DNA from 2 places in the Fundidesulfovibrio soli genome. Region 1 is predicted to be linked to the other one. Evidence: predicted binding sites of a transcription regulator. Region 1 holds the regulator's gene; the other holds the start of a gene.
What was found. Region 1 encodes sigma-54, which starts transcription at its own class of promoters, with help from an activator protein. Its sites were predicted from a motif close to CTGGCACGGNNNNTGCTT; they were not measured.

Region 1 (7,478 bases):
AAATCCGCCTGGCGCACGTCCATGCCCAGGGCAAGGCCCCGGTAGCGGTGCGCGGACTGTTCATCGAAGAGGGTGACGAGCTTGGGTATGAGCATGGCGGGCAGGCCGTCCACGCAGAAGTAGCCCATGTCTTCGAAAACGTTGATGGCGGTGGATTTTCCAGACCCGGACAGCCCGGTGATAACCACCACGGAAAGCCTGTTCGCGCCGGAGTCCATAGCGGCACGCTCCTTGTGAATGTGGAAGTCCCCGCCGCGCTCGGGGCGCGGCGGGGACGGACAGTAGCAGATTACCGGCGCAAGTACATGACGCTTATCAGGCGTGGCTGGTGAGCACCCGCCAGAGGCTCTCCCTGTCCGGGGCGTCGAGGAATGCCCCCCGGAAGCTCTCGTCCGAGAGCAGGCGCGAAATCTGCGCCAGGATGCGCAGATGCATTCCCGCAACGTGTTCGGGCGCCAGCACCAGGAAGAAGATGCGGCAGGGCTTGTGATCCAGGGCTTCGAAGTCGACCCCGCCGTTGCTGCGTCCGGCCACGATGACGATCTCCTTGAGGGAGTCCATCTTACCGTGGGGGATGGCCACAGCGTCGCCTATTCCGGTGGTGCCCAGGCTCTCGCGGTCCAGCAGGACCCGCAGGGCCTTCTGCGCGTCGATGTCCGGGAAGGCCTGCGCCACCGGGGCCACGAGCTCGGCGAGCACGTCGGGCTTGCTGTCGGCTGCGAGGCTGTCGAGCACGAAGTCCTTGCGGAGGTACTCGCCCAGGCGCATCAGTTGGATACTCCAGGGTCGATCAGGCCGAAGTCGCCGTTCTTGCGCTTGTAGATCACGTTGATGCGGTCCGTGTCGGCGTTCTGGAACACCAGGAACTCGAACTTCATGGCGGTGACCTGCTCGGCGGCCTCGTCAACGCTCATGGGCTTGGGGTTGTACTTATCGGACTCCTCGATGGCGTTGACCTTGCCCGCTTCGTCGAAGCTGACCACGCCCATGGTCACGGGGGCCTCGGGCTGCTTGCGGCGGTCCTTCATCTTCTCGCGCATCTTGCGGATCTGCGCTTCGAGCTTGTCGGTGATGAGGTCCACGGTGGAGTACATGTCGTCGGAGCGCTCATGGGCGGAGATGTGCATGACGTCGGCGTCCAGCAACACGTCGATGATCTGGCGGGTCTTCTCGACCATCAGGGTGACGACCATCTCGGCGTTGTCGGCGTTGCTCATGTATTTGGAAAGCTTCTCGAAACGCTTGCTGGCGTATTCGCGCAGGCCGGGAGAAGGTTCAAAATTCTTGAAGTGGAATGCGATGTTCATAGAGCCTCCAAGGTCTTACCGCATGGGGATGCGGGGTTTTAGAGAATTTCCTTGCGTTTGGACGACGATTCGATCCCCATGGCCATTCTGTACTTTGCCACAGTACGGCGTGCGATGTTGACTTGCAACTTCTGTTTGAGAATCTCGGCGATCTGCTCGTCGCTGATGGTCTTCTTGGAGTCCTCGGTGGCGATGAGCTGCTTGATGAGCGCCTTGACCGACTCGGAGCCGACGGAGGTGCCGTCGTCGAGTTCCAGTGAGGAGTTGAAGAAGAATTTGAGTTCGTAGATCCCGTGCGGAGTGGCTACGTACTTGCTCGTGGTGATGCGGCTCACGGTGGACTCGTGCATGCCGATGTCGTCGGCCACGTCCTTGAGGATCAAGGGTTTGAGCTTGGTCACGCCGTGCTCGAAAAAGCCTCTCTGAAATTTAACGATACTCTCCAGCACCTTGAACAGGGTCCGCTGGCGTTGATAGAGGCTCTTCATCAGCCACTGGGCGGAGCGCATCTTGTCCTGGAGGTAGTCCTTGTCGGAGCCCGAGGCGCCGCTGCCGCGGCTCATGTCCTCCATGTAGTAGGGAGACAGTTGGAGCTTGGGCAACCCATCTTCGTTGAGCACGATGATGAAGTCGTCCCCGTACTTGTACACGAAGGCGTCCGGGTTCACGTACACCGGCTCGGAAGAGCTGAAGTGCGAGCCGGGCATTGGGTCCAGCGATTGAATGATATCGAGGTATTGCCTGATATCCTCCAGGCTCAGCTTGAACTTCTTGGCCAGGGGCTTGTAGCGCTTCTTCTCCAGGTCTTCGAGGTGGTCGCTCACGATCTCGAGCAGGATGGGGTCCGTGTAGCCATAGACCTCCAGCTGCACCAGCAGGCACTCCTGCGGGGTGCGGGCAGCAACGCCCACGGGGTCGAAGCGCTGCAGCTTGTGGAGCACGGATTCCACCAGGGGCTCGTCCGCGCCGGTCTCCTGGGCGATCTCCTCAAGGGAGGAGCGGAAATAGCCCATATGATCCAGATTGCCGACGATGGCGTCGGCCACGGCCCGCTCCTGCTGGGTGAATTCGGAAAGATTGATCTGCCAGGAGAGGTGCCCCTCAAGGGAGGTCTTGGAGGTCAGCCTGGCCTCGAAGGAGAAGCCCTCTTCCGGGGCCTCGTACTCGCGCACCGTGGCCTGGCGGGAGGTGGAGGCGAAGTCGCCGATGTAGTCGTCCCACTCGGCGGTCTTGAGCAGCTCGCGCTGCATGGCGCCTTCATCGGTGGTGGCGTCGGGGGAATGGGAATCCTCGGCTATGGTCGGGGCGGGACGCTCATCCTCGACAAGCACCTCTTCCAGCAGCGGGTTCTCGAGCAGCTCCTGCTGCACGGTCTCCATCAGTTCCAGTCGGGACAACTGCAACAGCTTGATAGCCTGCTGCAGCTGGGGGGTCATCACCAGCTGCTGAGAGAGTTTGAGTTGCTGTCTGAGCTCCAGGGCCATCGGCCGGGTTTCCTCCTCGGTACGGAATATGACGGCTAGCAAGAAAAATGCCGAATATCCGCCGCGAAGGCTGCTTATGCACTAATTCCTGGCTTCACGCAAGATGTCCTGGGGATCAATCCTCCTGCGGGGTCAGGTTCGCGCCCCTGGCGGTCAGCAGCAGGCGCACCGCCTCGCGCACCGCGCCGCCCCCGCCGGGCCTGCGCGATATCCAGGCCGCCCGGCGCAGGGCCTCGGGCTGGGCATCGGCCGGAGCCATGGGCAGGCCCACCTTGGCCATGACCGGCAGGTCCAGCAGGTCGTCGCCCATGTAGGCCACATGGCGGAACTCAAGTCCTCGGACGCGCAGCATATCCTCCAGGATGGGGAGCTTGCGCCTGTGGCCGCCGTTGAATTCGGCCACTCCGAGCTCCTTGAGGCGGCGGCGGGCCTGGGCGTTGTCCAGGCCGCTGATCACAGCAACTTCAACGCCCGCATGCTGCAAGAGCTTGATGCCCAGGCCGTCGAGCACGCTGAAGCGCTTCAGCACGAGGCCGTCCGCGTCGTAGAGCACCCCGTTGTCGGTGAGCACCCCGTCCACATCCAGGACCAGGATGCGCGCGTCCCTGGCAAGGCGGAGCGCCCGGCTCGTCAAGCCGGGCCGGGCGCGCCTCCTCATCAAGCTTTGCGGCGGGCCTTGGCCGCGCGGATGAATTCCCTGAAGAGCGGATGCGGCTTCATGGGGCTGGAGTGGAACTCGGGATGGAACTGGCAGCCCAGGAACCACGGATGCTCGGGCAGCTCCACCATTTCCACCAGGGATTCGTCGGGCGACAGGCCGGAGAAGACCATGCCCTTCTCCTCCATGCGCGCGTAGTAGGCCTTGTTGAACTCGTAGCGGTGGCGGTGGCGCTCCTCGATCTGGGGCTTGCCGTAGGCCTCCATGGCCTTGGTCTCGGGCTTGACCACGCAGGGGTAGGCCCCCAGGCGCATGGTGCCGCCCATCTCGGAGTCGGCGTCGCGGCGCTCCAGCTTCTTGGTGCGGAAGTCGTACCACTCGCGCATCAGGTAGATGATGGGGTCGGGGTTCAAGCGGTTGAACTCCTCGGAGTTGGCCTCCGTGAGCCCCAGGACGTTGCGCGCGAACTCGATGCAGGCCAGCTGCATGCCAAGGCAGATGCCGAAGAAGGGCACCTTGTTCTCGCGGGCGTAGCGGATGGCGATGATCTTGCCCTCCACCCCGCGCGATCCGAAGCCGCCGGGCACGAGCACAGCGTCCAGCTCGCCCAGGCGCTCCACCACGTTCTCCTGGGTGATCTCCTCTGAGTTCACGTAGACCAGGTTGGCGCGGCAGTTGTTGGCCACACCGCCGTGGATCAGGGCCTCGTGCAGGCTCTTGTAGGCCTCCTTGAGGTCCACATACTTGCCCACGATGCCGATGGACACCTCGCCCTTGGGGTTGGCCAGGGCGTGGGTCAGCTCCTCCCAGGGGCGCAGCTCGGCGTTCTTGGCGGGCAGGCGCAGCAGGATGGCGATCTTCTGGTCCACGCCTTCGGCGTAGAGCTTCAGGGGCACTTCGTAGATGTTCTTCACGTCCACGGCGGTGAACACGGCGTCGGCGTCCACGTTGCAGAACTGGGCGATCTTGGACTTCAGCGAGGAGTCCAGCTCGATCTCGGAGCGGCAGATGATGATGTCGGGTTGGATGCCGATGGAGCGCAGCTCCTTGACGCTGTGCTGGGTGGGCTTGGTCTTGAGCTCGCCCGCCACGCGCAGGTAGGGGATGAGCGTCAGGTGGATGTAGAGCACGTTGTCCTTGCCCAGGTCGGAGCGCAGCTGGCGGATGGCCTCCAGGAAGGGCTGGCCCTCGATGTCGCCCACGGTGCCGCCGATCTCGATGATGGCCACGTCCTCGTCGCGGGCCACGCCAAGGATGGAGCGCTTGATCTCGTCGGTGATGTGCGGGATCACCTGCACGGTGCCGCCCAGGTAGTCGCCGCGGCGCTCCTTCTGGATGACGGTGTTGTAGACGCGCCCGGAGGTGAAGTTGTTGTTCTGGCTCATGGGCACGCCGAGGTAGCGCTCGTAGTGGCCCAGGTCGAGGTCGGTCTCGGCGCCGTCGTCGGTGACGTACACCTCGCCGTGCTGGAACGGGTTCATGGTGCCAGGGTCCACGTTGATGTAAGGATCGAGCTTCTGGATGGTCACCTTCAGGCCGCGCGCCTGCAACAGCGCGCCGATGGAGGCGGCGCACAACCCTTTGCCGAGGGAGGACAACACGCCCCCGGTGACGAAAATAAACTTGGTTTTCATGAAGCCCGGCCTCCTTGCCGATAGCAAAAGTGTATAAAGCCCCCTCCCGGTTGACGCTTCGCTCGGGGGCACGTAATGTCTCCGAACACGTCTAAGCGACCGGTCCGATTTTTTCAAGAAACCCCTGGAGCGACTTTCATGGCCCGAGTCAGAACCCTGGTCATCACCGGATACGGCACCAACTGCGAGGCGGAGTCCGCCCACGCGGCCAATTTGTCGGGGTCCGACCAGACCGACATCGTCTATTTTTCCGACATCACGGCCGGGCGGGTGAGCCTGCCCGGCTACAACTTTCTTATCTTTCCCGGCGGATTTCTCGACGGCGACGACCTCGGCGCCGGCCAGGCCGGGGCCATCCGCTGGAAATACGCGAAAACCGCCGCGGGCGAGGCCCTGCTTGGGCAGCTGCGCACCTTCTTCGAGGACGGCGGCCTTATCCTGGGCATCTGCAACGGCTTCCAGCTGCTGGTAAAGCTCGGGCTGCTGCCCGCCCTGGACGGCAAGTACTTCGAGCGCCAGGTCACCCTGTCCAATAACGACTCCGGCCGCTTCGAGGACCGCTGGGTCACCGTGCGCGTCAACCAGGCCAGCCCCTGCGTGTTCACCAAGGGCCTGGAGCAGCTGGATCTTCCGGTGCGCCACGGCGAGGGCATGATCATCCCCGAGGACAACGCCACCTTCTCGCGCATCGTCACCGAGAACCTCATCGCCCTGCAATACGCCGATCCGGCCACGGGCAAGCCCACCATGGAATACCCAGCCAACCCCAACGGGTCGCCCATGGCCATCGCGGGCCTCACGGACCCCTCCGGGCGCATCCTGGGGCTCATGCCCCACCCCGAGGCCTTCAACCACCCCACCAACCATCCGGGTTGGATGCGCGGCGAAGCGCCGAGGCTCGGCATCTCCATCCTGGAGAACGCCGTGCGCCACATCAAGGAAAACGCCTGAACCAAGGCCGCAACGAATGCGGGCGCATCCCACCTGGGATGCGCCCGCTCTTCTAAAACGATGAATTTCCCCCGCACCCGCGCGCTGGACGCCAACACCCCCCCCACCGACTGGCGGTCCTGGCGGGCGGTGATGGCCCGCGCCCTGCGCCAGGCTTGGCTGGCGGGCAAGGCCGGGGAGGCCCCCGTCGGGGCGCTGGTGATCGAGACCGCCACGGGCCGGATTCTCTCGCAGGCCCGCAACGCCTCCATCGGCTTGAGCGACCCCACGGCCCACGCTGAAATATTGGCAATCAGACAGGCCGGCCAAGCCATCGGCAACTACCGCCTGGGCGGCTGCATCCTGGCCGTGACCCTGGAGCCCTGCCTGATGTGCGTGGGCGCGGTGATCCACGCCCGGCTGGACGGCGTGGTCTTCGGCGCGCGCGACCCCAAGGCCGGGGCCCTGGTCTCCAACCTGGACGGGGCCGCCCTGCCCTTCACGAACCACCGCCCGGCCGTGCTGGAGGGCGTGCTGGCCCAGGAGTGCGGGGCAACGCTGTCGCGTTTTTTCGCCGCCCGGCGCAAGGCCCGCAACGCCTGAGCTTCGTTCCAATTCCAAGCACAAGTCCCGCGCCGAACAGCCCCCCGCAGCGCGTGCGACCAAACGGCCGCAAGAATGATCCCCGTTAAGCGTACCGAAGGCTTGCAACCGAGGCGGGATTTCTCTAAGGTGCCTTTCCTTCACGGCGCGGAGAGGTACCGAAGTGGCCGTAACGGGACCGACTCGAAATCGGTTTGTGGGCTAATAACCTGCACGTGGGTTCGAATCCCACCCTCTCCGCCATATCAACTTCCACGCAAGTCCAACAAAGTCCATAAACACCTGAAATTAAAATATAAGCCTGGGCTGAACAGTCCGGGCCGGTCCAGTATGGTCCGTTGACATCCGGGTAACAACCTGGGTGTCAATCCGGGCAACAGGTTTCGGCGCCTGGTAACTCTTTTCCGTACCACGGCTCGGAGGATGCCATGCCGGGATCCCCCCCTGGCGGGTGTTGGCGTGAAGAACGCCAAGCCCGGACCCAAGCCCTGCAAGCTCCCTGACGAGCGCGGCCTTGTCCTGGAGGTCCGCCCCAACGGCGGAAAGTGGTGGCGGCTGCGCTACTCATTCGAGGGCAAGGAAAAGATGCTCTCGCTTGGCGTCTACCCGGACGTGGGCTTGAAAGACGCCAGACAGCGCCACGAACGTGCTCCAGGGCAAGCGCCGTTCCCCGCTGGATGCCCTTCGGGCGTTCTGCGTCTGGTTTTCTAGCGGACCAACCCGTGAGGTGGCCATATGCGTCTCCGGACCAGACGAGCGACACCCCTGCGACCTCTGGCACTAAAGCTTCGGAAAGATACCGCCCAACGTTTCCCGCTCCCTGCTCTTGGCCATCAAGGCACTCTGCCGGGACTGTATGCCG
Region 2 (7,478 bases), on a different contig from region 1:
AAATATATCGGTTTGCCCCGCCCGCCGGAGGCCAGGCAGGGAGCCTACAACCCAAGATTCTTACGCCTTTCGCCGCTACCGCGCCGCGCCCGCCCCATCCGTCCTGAACAGCAAATGCAGCCCCAGCCCCACGAACACCGCGCCCAGGGCCTTGGGCAGATGCACCCGCATCAGGGCGTTGCGGGCCAGGAAGCGGCCGAAGCGCCCGCTGGAGAACGAGATGGGCGTCATCACCGCCAGCAGCATGAGCGACGTGACCACCCCCATGAGCAGCACCTGGGACCAGACCGGCCCCGCCGCTGGGTTGGCGAACTGCGGATAGAAGGTGACGCAGAACAGGAATGCCTTGGGGTTCATCACGTTGGTCAGCACGCCGCGCCTGAAGCTCTGCGCGAAAGTGCGCTGCGCGCAGTTGCCCGTAAGCTCCAGCACGGAGGGCCCGAACATGGTCTTGAGCCCGATCCACACCAGATAGGCCGCGCCGCCCCAACGCACCACATCGTAGGCCGTCTGGGAGGCGGCCAGCACGGCGGAGAGCCCGAAGGCCACGCACACGGCGTGCACGTAGGCCCCCACGGCCACGCCCAGCACGCAGGCCAGCCCGCTGCGCGCCCCGGAGGCCATGGAGGTGGTGACGATGTAGAGCATGTCCGGCCCGGGGGTGATGACCAGGACGAAGACCAGGCCGACGAAGGTCAGAAAGGTGGTGATATCCATATGGATGCGCCTCTGGAGGGACGGGCGCTGCTGCGCGGCCCCTTTTTCCGGGCCCAGGTAGCAGCCGTGGCGGCGGTCCGCAAGTCCCGGTCGGCTACAGCTCGCGCCAGGGCAGGCGCAGGAACGCCTCCACCACGTCGGGATCGAACTGCGACCCGGCCGCGGCCTTGATCTCCTCGCAGGCCCGGACGCGGTCCATGCCGCTGCGGTAGGGGCGGTCGCTGGTCATGGCTTCGAAGGCGTCGGCCACGGCGCAGATGCGGGCCAGCAGGGGGATGCCCTCCCCGGAGAGGCCGTGGGGGTAGCCCGCGCCGTCATAGCGCTCGTGGTGGTGCAGGGTGACCTCCAGCGCGCCGCCGAGATAATGGAGCTCGCGCAGCACCTCGTGCCCCAGGGAGGGGTGGCGCTTGACGCACTCGTATTCTTCGGGGGTCAGCGCGCCCGGCTTGAGCAGGAGGGTGTTGCTGAGGGTCAGTTTGCCGATGTCGTGCAGCAGGGAGCCCCAGTCCAGCAGGTTCATCCGGCGCTCGTCCAGGCCCATGGCCTCGCCGATGGCCATGGCGATGCGGTTCACCCGCAGGGAGTGGGCGGCCGTGCCGCTCTCGCGGTGCTCCAGGGCCTTGAGGAAAGCCCTGATGAGCACGTCATAGTTGCCCAGCAGCTCCTGGTTGGTGGCCTCCAGGCGGGAGACAAGCCCGGCGATGCGTACGCGCATGGCCTCCACATCGCTGGCGAGCTGGCCGATCTCGTTGGTGCTGTCCACCACCACCGGTTCGCCAAGGTGGCCAGCGGCGATGCGATGAACCCCATCTGAGAGCTGCAGCAGCGGGCGGCTGAACCTCCTGGCCAGCCAGAGGCTGGCCGCCAGCCCGCCGGCCACGCAGACCACGCCAAACCCCATAAGCAACAGCAGGTGGCCGTTGCGAAGCCCGCGAAGCTTGGCCGTGTCCACGGCGATCTCCACCACCTTGCCCAGCTCCCCGCTCTCCGTGGGCGCGAGCTGGAAGTAGCGGTAGAGCACCTCGGCCCCGGACCTGAGTTCCGCCTGCCCCGTGGCAAGGGCGCGGCTCAGGGCTTCGCGGCGCTCGCCCCCGAGCAGGAAGTGCTGGCCGCTTTCGTCGCTGGTGAAGGATATTCCCGAGGAGTTGAACACATGCACGGAGAGCAGCATGTCGTTGTCCTGGCGTATGTCGCCGGGAACGGTGTCCAGCCTGACTCCGGCCAGACTGGCGGAGTGCCTGGAGAGCGACACGCCCACCTCCAGCAGGTGCCTGCCGCCCTCGGCCACCTGGTAGGCGAACTTCTTGATGCCGTCGTACCGGCTCACCGTGGCCCGGTGGGTGACGTACTCGCCCGTGCCGCGCACACTCTCCAGATAGGCCGCCAACTCCGTGCCCGGCTCGGCGATGTTGAGCCCCAGGTCTTTCTCGAAGGAGGTCAGCACCACGACGTTGGCGCCGTCGAGCGCGAAGAAGTCGATGTCGTGGTCCTGCGGGGAGCGCAGGGAGGAGAGGTCCAGGGTTTCGAGATCCCCGCCGCAGCGGGAATAGGCATCCTGGAAGCGGTGCATGGCGGCGCGCATGCGCTCGTCCAGCATTTTCTCGTAGAGGTGGTAGGCCCTGTCCTGGATGAGCAGCGTCCGGCGGACGTTGCCGAGCATCGAGCTTATCTGGCTTTCCCGGAATTCGCTGATGACGGTATCCAGAAGGTAGCCGTTGCCCGCCACCACGCCCGCCACCAGCGCGCCCATGACGCAGGCGAGCAGAATGAGGAGGTCCTTCCTGAACGAATGATACTTCTTGATACTGCCAGCCACGGATGCCCCGGACACGTCAGGATGCTAAAGAAAATTGAACACATGCCAGCGCTGGCGATATCGGCGGCCCGTTGTTCTGCCCCTTGCCTGGATGCGGTCAACAGTGTTCAGTGAATGTCATTATGACACACTCTTGGGAACCGTCAAGGCTGGCAGCCCCAAAAGGCGTCGTCCTTCCTGCCATCACGGACGACGGTAGGGAAACACGAAAGTATAATTTCTCCATTCTCGCCACTCCGTAAGCTGCGCGCTTTCAAACACAAACCAATACTGTATAGATCACACCCCAGAATCGATTGCACCAGACGGCGCATCCGCGCGCCGCTTGGCCCACCTGGACGGCAAAAGAAAAGGCCGGGGTTTCCCCCGGCCTGTCTTGCAATGCCAGCCAGCTCGGCGCGTTCGCCGCCCTTGTCAGGCGGTGCGGAACATCGCCGCCACTGGCGGGAAGCGAATACTACCAGCGGCCGCCGCCACCGCCGCCGCGGTTGTAGCCGCCGCCGCCACCGCTGCGGGGCTTCTCCTGGGCTTCGTTAACCTTCAGGGTGCGGCCGCCGAGCTCCTTGCCGTCCATGCCCTGGATGGCGGCCTTGGCGCCTTCCTCGTCCATCTCGACAAAGCCGAAGCCGCGCAGGCGGCCGGTCTCGCGATCGGTGATCAGGCTGACGTTGTAGACTTCGCCGAAAGCGGAGAAGGCGTTGCGGACATCGTCTTCGGTGGAGGAAAAGGACAGGTTGCCGACATAAAGTTTCTTAGACATACGCTTGAAGCTCCTGTTTTGGCATGCTGTGTCTCGTCGCTTGGAGCTGCGCGTCCTTCATAGCCCAAGATCCAAAGAAACCATGCGCGTTGAACGTTGCGGCCCCGCAGGCAGGTTCCGCAATTACTCAGCCGGTAGCTGTTATCCATGCCGCAGGTCTCTGCCTGCGATCCAGGTACTGACTCGGGGGTGTCGCCACCCGAATGTCTCTTTTACAAGCCGAATGCGGGGCCTGTAAACACAAATTTGGCCCCCAGGGCCGCGCGGAGGGCGTTTCGTCACCTTCCCGCCGGAAGATGGAGCCTCAGGCGACCTCGCAGTGTTCGCATTTGCTCACCGCCTCGGCCTTGATGCGGTTCAGGGCGTCGGTCAGGGCGGAGAGCACGTTCTCCCGAATGTCCCCGGCGACGATGATGAACAGCAGGTCCTCCCCGGGCTGGAACACCCCGTCCTTGGCCACGGAACGCACCGCGAAGATGCCCTGGCGGGATTCGATCTCGCGGCAGATGGCCTCGATCTTGTCCCGGTCGGGGTGCACCTCCAGGCGCTCCACGGCCTTGCCCTCGTTGCGCGAGGTGGCGCGGACCACGCCGTTGTGCACCAGCACCATGCCCACCTTCTCGGTGAAGCCCGGCATCCCCTTCAATTCGGCAATGGCCTTGGAAATGTCCAATCCGCCCTCCCACGCCGCACGGCGGCACGTCGATGTCCGCATCATCTAAAACACAACTCCCTGCCGCGCAAGTCGCTGAGGCCGTGAAATACGCGCCCGGCCATTGCGTCCCGAGGCGTTTCGGGGCATTTTATGGCATGCCCCATCAAGCCATGCAAACCAGGCATCCGGCCACGGCGCCCTACACGCCGGACGACGTGCTGCACTCGCTGTCGCGCGGCGTGCTCAACGTGGACGCCGCCTGCCGGATCGTCTCCTTCAACGCCTACGCCGCAAGCCTGCTGGAACTGGACGCCGCGCGCGACCGGGGCCAGCACCTCCCCGACCCTCTGCAGGAGCTGACGGTCCGCCTGCGCGCCTGCCTGGAGGGGGAGCCAGCGCCCCCGGCCCTGGTCAACGTGGACGGCAGGATGCTCCAGTTGGAGGCGTCGCCCATCAGGCGCAAGGGCGGGGTGGTGGGGGCCACGGCCCTCATGGGCGAACCGGGGCCCTGCGGCCTGCCCGTGCCCGAGATCCCCTTGCGCGCCGTGCTGGAGTCGGTCTCCGAGGGCATCTGGATCTGCGACGGCCAGGGCACCATCCTGGACATCAACCGCGAATCCCAGCGCCTCAACTCCGTGCGCGCCACCGACTACGTGGGCCGCAGCATCCGCTGCATCCTGGACGAAGGCCTGGTGGACCACTCCGTCACCCTGGACGTACTGCGCTACAAGCGCCAGTCCAGCATCATCCAGCGCATCACCAAGACCGGCAAGCAGCTCCTGGTCACGGGTTCGCCGGTGTTCGGCGACGACGGCGAGATCTCCATGGTCGTGGTCAACGAGCGCGACGTCACCGAGCTCAACGCCCTGCGCGAAGGACTGCAGAACGCCCGCAAGGTGGAGGAGAAGTTCCGCAACGAGCTGGCCGAGCTCTCCATGCTGGAGCTCCGGCAGAAGGAGATCGTGGCGGACAGCCCGGCCATGCGCCACTGCCTGCACGCCCTGCTCAAGCTGGCCAACATGGACGCCTCGCGCATCCTGATCCTGGGCGAGTCCGGCACGGGCAAGGGGCTTCTGGCCAAGTTCCTGCACCAGCACAGCCCCCGGGCCAAGAAGCCCTTCGTGCCCATCAACTGCCCCGCCGTGCCCGAAAACCTCTTCGAGGCCGAGCTGTTCGGCTACGAAAAGGGCGCGTTCACCGGCGCCCTCAAGGAGGGCAAGGCCGGCCTGATCGAGCTGGCCAAGGACGGCACCCTCTTTCTGGACGAGGTGGGCGACATCCCGCTCTCGGTGCAGGCCAAGCTGCTCAAATACCTCGACGACTACGAACTGCGCCGCCTGGGCGGGTCGCTCTCCAAGAAGGTTGTCTGCGGCGTGGTGGCCGCCACCAACTGCGACCTGGAGCGGCTGGTGGAGCAGAAACGCTTCCGCAAGGACCTCTTCTTCCGCCTGAACACCTTCATCGTGCGCATAGCGCCCCTGCGCGAGCGCCGCGAGGACATCTTCGGCCTGGCCGAGTTCTACCTGGCCGGGTGCAACACGCGCTACAGCAAGAGCAAACGGATATCGCCCAGGGCCATCCGCCTGCTGGAGTCCCACGACTTCCCCGGCAACGTGCGCGAACTGGTGGGCATCATCCAGAAGGCCTTCGTGATGAGCGAAGGGGACGACATCACGGAGGCCATCGAAGAGGCCCTGGGCGTGGCCCCGGCCCTGGGAGCCCCGCGCGGCCTTGTGGCGAGCACGGACCAGGCCAGCGTCCTGGCGCTCAAGCACGCCGCGGCCCGCTGCAGGACCACGCGCGAGATGGCCGCGTGCCTGGGCGTGAGCCAGTCCACCGTGGTGCGCAAACTTGCCAAGTACGGGATCAGGCTTTCTGATTCACAAATGAATCAAGACCTGGTTTCATAAACGAAACAGGCGCAATATTTCCTGGAATCGGCTTCACAGGCCAGACAACGGTTCGTTTTTCCTGCTCAACGCATCACCGCCTCAGACTCTGTTTTCGCCTTTTGCTCCTTGCATTGCTGTTTTTTCCGAATTTTGTGAATACAGGTGTGATTCTATTATGAATCGAATGTAACACGCTGTTATTACATGTGTTCGTGAAAAATGTGATTCCCTTATGAATCAATACGCTGCCGGAGTAACGCAGGCCTGTCTGCTAATATACTGAAATAAAAAGACTTACCAATACATCCCGCGCTGGCCTGCTTCTTGCTCAACTTTTTTACCTTTTCGTGAAAAGGTGCGGCACTGGCCCATTCCGATAACCTCCTGCCATGAGGGATGCCCGTGGGACACTCAACTTCGTCCGTCCAAGAACTTCTCGAAATGCGCGACCGCTACGTGCCCAAGGGCCCGTTCAACGCGAGCCGCTACATCGCCGCCTCCGCCAACGGGGCCATGATCACCGACATTGACGGCCGTGAACTGATCGACTTCGCCGGGGGCATCGGCGTGGTCAACGTGGGGCACTGCCACCCCAAGGTTGTGGCCGCCATCAAGGAGCAGGCCGAGAAGTTCATCCACACCTGTTTCCACATCGTCATGTACGAGCCCTACATCAAGCTGGCCAAGAAGCTCTGCGAGCTGGCCCCGGGCGACTTCGAGAAGATGGCCCTGTTCGCCAACTCCGGCGCCGAGGCCGTGGAGAACACCGTCAAGATCGCGCGGTGCCACACCAAGCGCCAGGGCGTCGTCGTGTTCGAGGGCGGCTTCCACGGCCGCACCCTGCTGACCATGAGCATGACCAGCAAGGTCAAGCCCTACAAGTTCGGCTTCGGCCCCTTCGCCCCCGAAGTGTACCGCATGCCTTACGCCTACTGCTACCGCTGCCCCATCGGCCTCGACCGCAAGACCTGCAACGCCGCCTGCGCCGACCTCCTCAAGGACTTCTTCATCGGCCACGCCGCCGCCGAGAGCGTGGCCGCCCTCGTGGTGGAGCCGGTGCTCGGCGAGGGCGGGTTCGTCTCGCCCCCCAGCCTCTATTTCCAGAAGCTGGCCGCCATCTGCCGCGACAACGGCATCGTCTTCGTGGCCGACGAAGTGCAGACGGGTTTCGGCCGCACCGGCGAGTACTTCGCCATGACCCACCACAACGTGGCCGCCGACATGACCAGCGTGGCCAAGAGCCTGGGCGGCGGCATGCCCATCTCCGGCGTGGTGGGCCGCAGGGAGATCGTGGACGCGCCCCAGGTGGGCGGCACCGGCGGCACCTACGGCGGCAACCCCCTCTCCTGCGCGTCGGCCCTGGCCGTCATCGAGGCCTTCGAGGAGGACAAGCTCCTGGAGCGCGGCCGCGCCCTGGGCGAGAAGCTCCAGGCCCGCTTCGCCTCCTGGATGCAGAAGTACGAGATCATCGGCGAGGAGCGCGGCCTCGGCCCCATGCGCGCCCTCGAACTGGTGACCGACCGCGAGACCAAGGCCCCGGCCACCACCCAGGCCAAGGCCCTGGTGAAGTACTGCGTGGACAGGGGCCTCCTGCTGCTCTCCTGCGGCACCCACGGCAACGTCATCCGCACGCTCATG

Region 2: a site for sigma-54 is predicted at 6,153-6,170, ahead of gabT (4-aminobutyrate--2-oxoglutarate transaminase). Genes of this name have one in related genera too.

What each region holds. Positions count from the first base shown of each region.
Region 1 covers NZ_JAKZKW010000001.1:320,606-328,083, forward strand. Annotated here, with positions in the region: gene rapZ (RNase adapter RapZ) at 1-218, opposite strand, end outside; gene MLE18_RS01560 (PTS sugar transporter subunit IIA) at 316-768, opposite strand; gene hpf (ribosome hibernation-promoting factor, HPF/YfiA family) at 768-1,307, opposite strand; gene rpoN (RNA polymerase factor sigma-54) at 1,346-2,791, opposite strand; gene MLE18_RS01575 (KdsC family phosphatase) at 2,907-3,449, opposite strand; gene MLE18_RS01580 (CTP synthase) at 3,449-5,083, opposite strand; gene MLE18_RS01585 (phosphoribosylformylglycinamidine synthase subunit PurQ) at 5,222-6,034, shown strand; gene tadA (tRNA adenosine(34) deaminase TadA) at 6,095-6,616, shown strand; tRNA gene MLE18_RS01595 (tRNA-Ser) at 6,766-6,859, shown strand; gene MLE18_RS01600 (Arm DNA-binding domain-containing protein) at 7,076-7,327, shown strand.
Region 2 covers NZ_JAKZKW010000024.1:25-7,502, forward strand. Annotated here, with positions in the region: gene MLE18_RS15735 (LysE family translocator) at 76-717, opposite strand; gene MLE18_RS18150 (HD domain-containing phosphohydrolase) at 812-2,533, opposite strand; gene MLE18_RS15745 (RNA recognition motif domain-containing protein) at 2,991-3,293, opposite strand; gene MLE18_RS15750 (molybdenum cofactor biosynthesis protein MoaE) at 3,598-3,966, opposite strand; gene MLE18_RS15755 (sigma 54-interacting transcriptional regulator) at 4,104-5,858, shown strand; gene gabT (4-aminobutyrate--2-oxoglutarate transaminase) at 6,282-7,478, shown strand, end outside.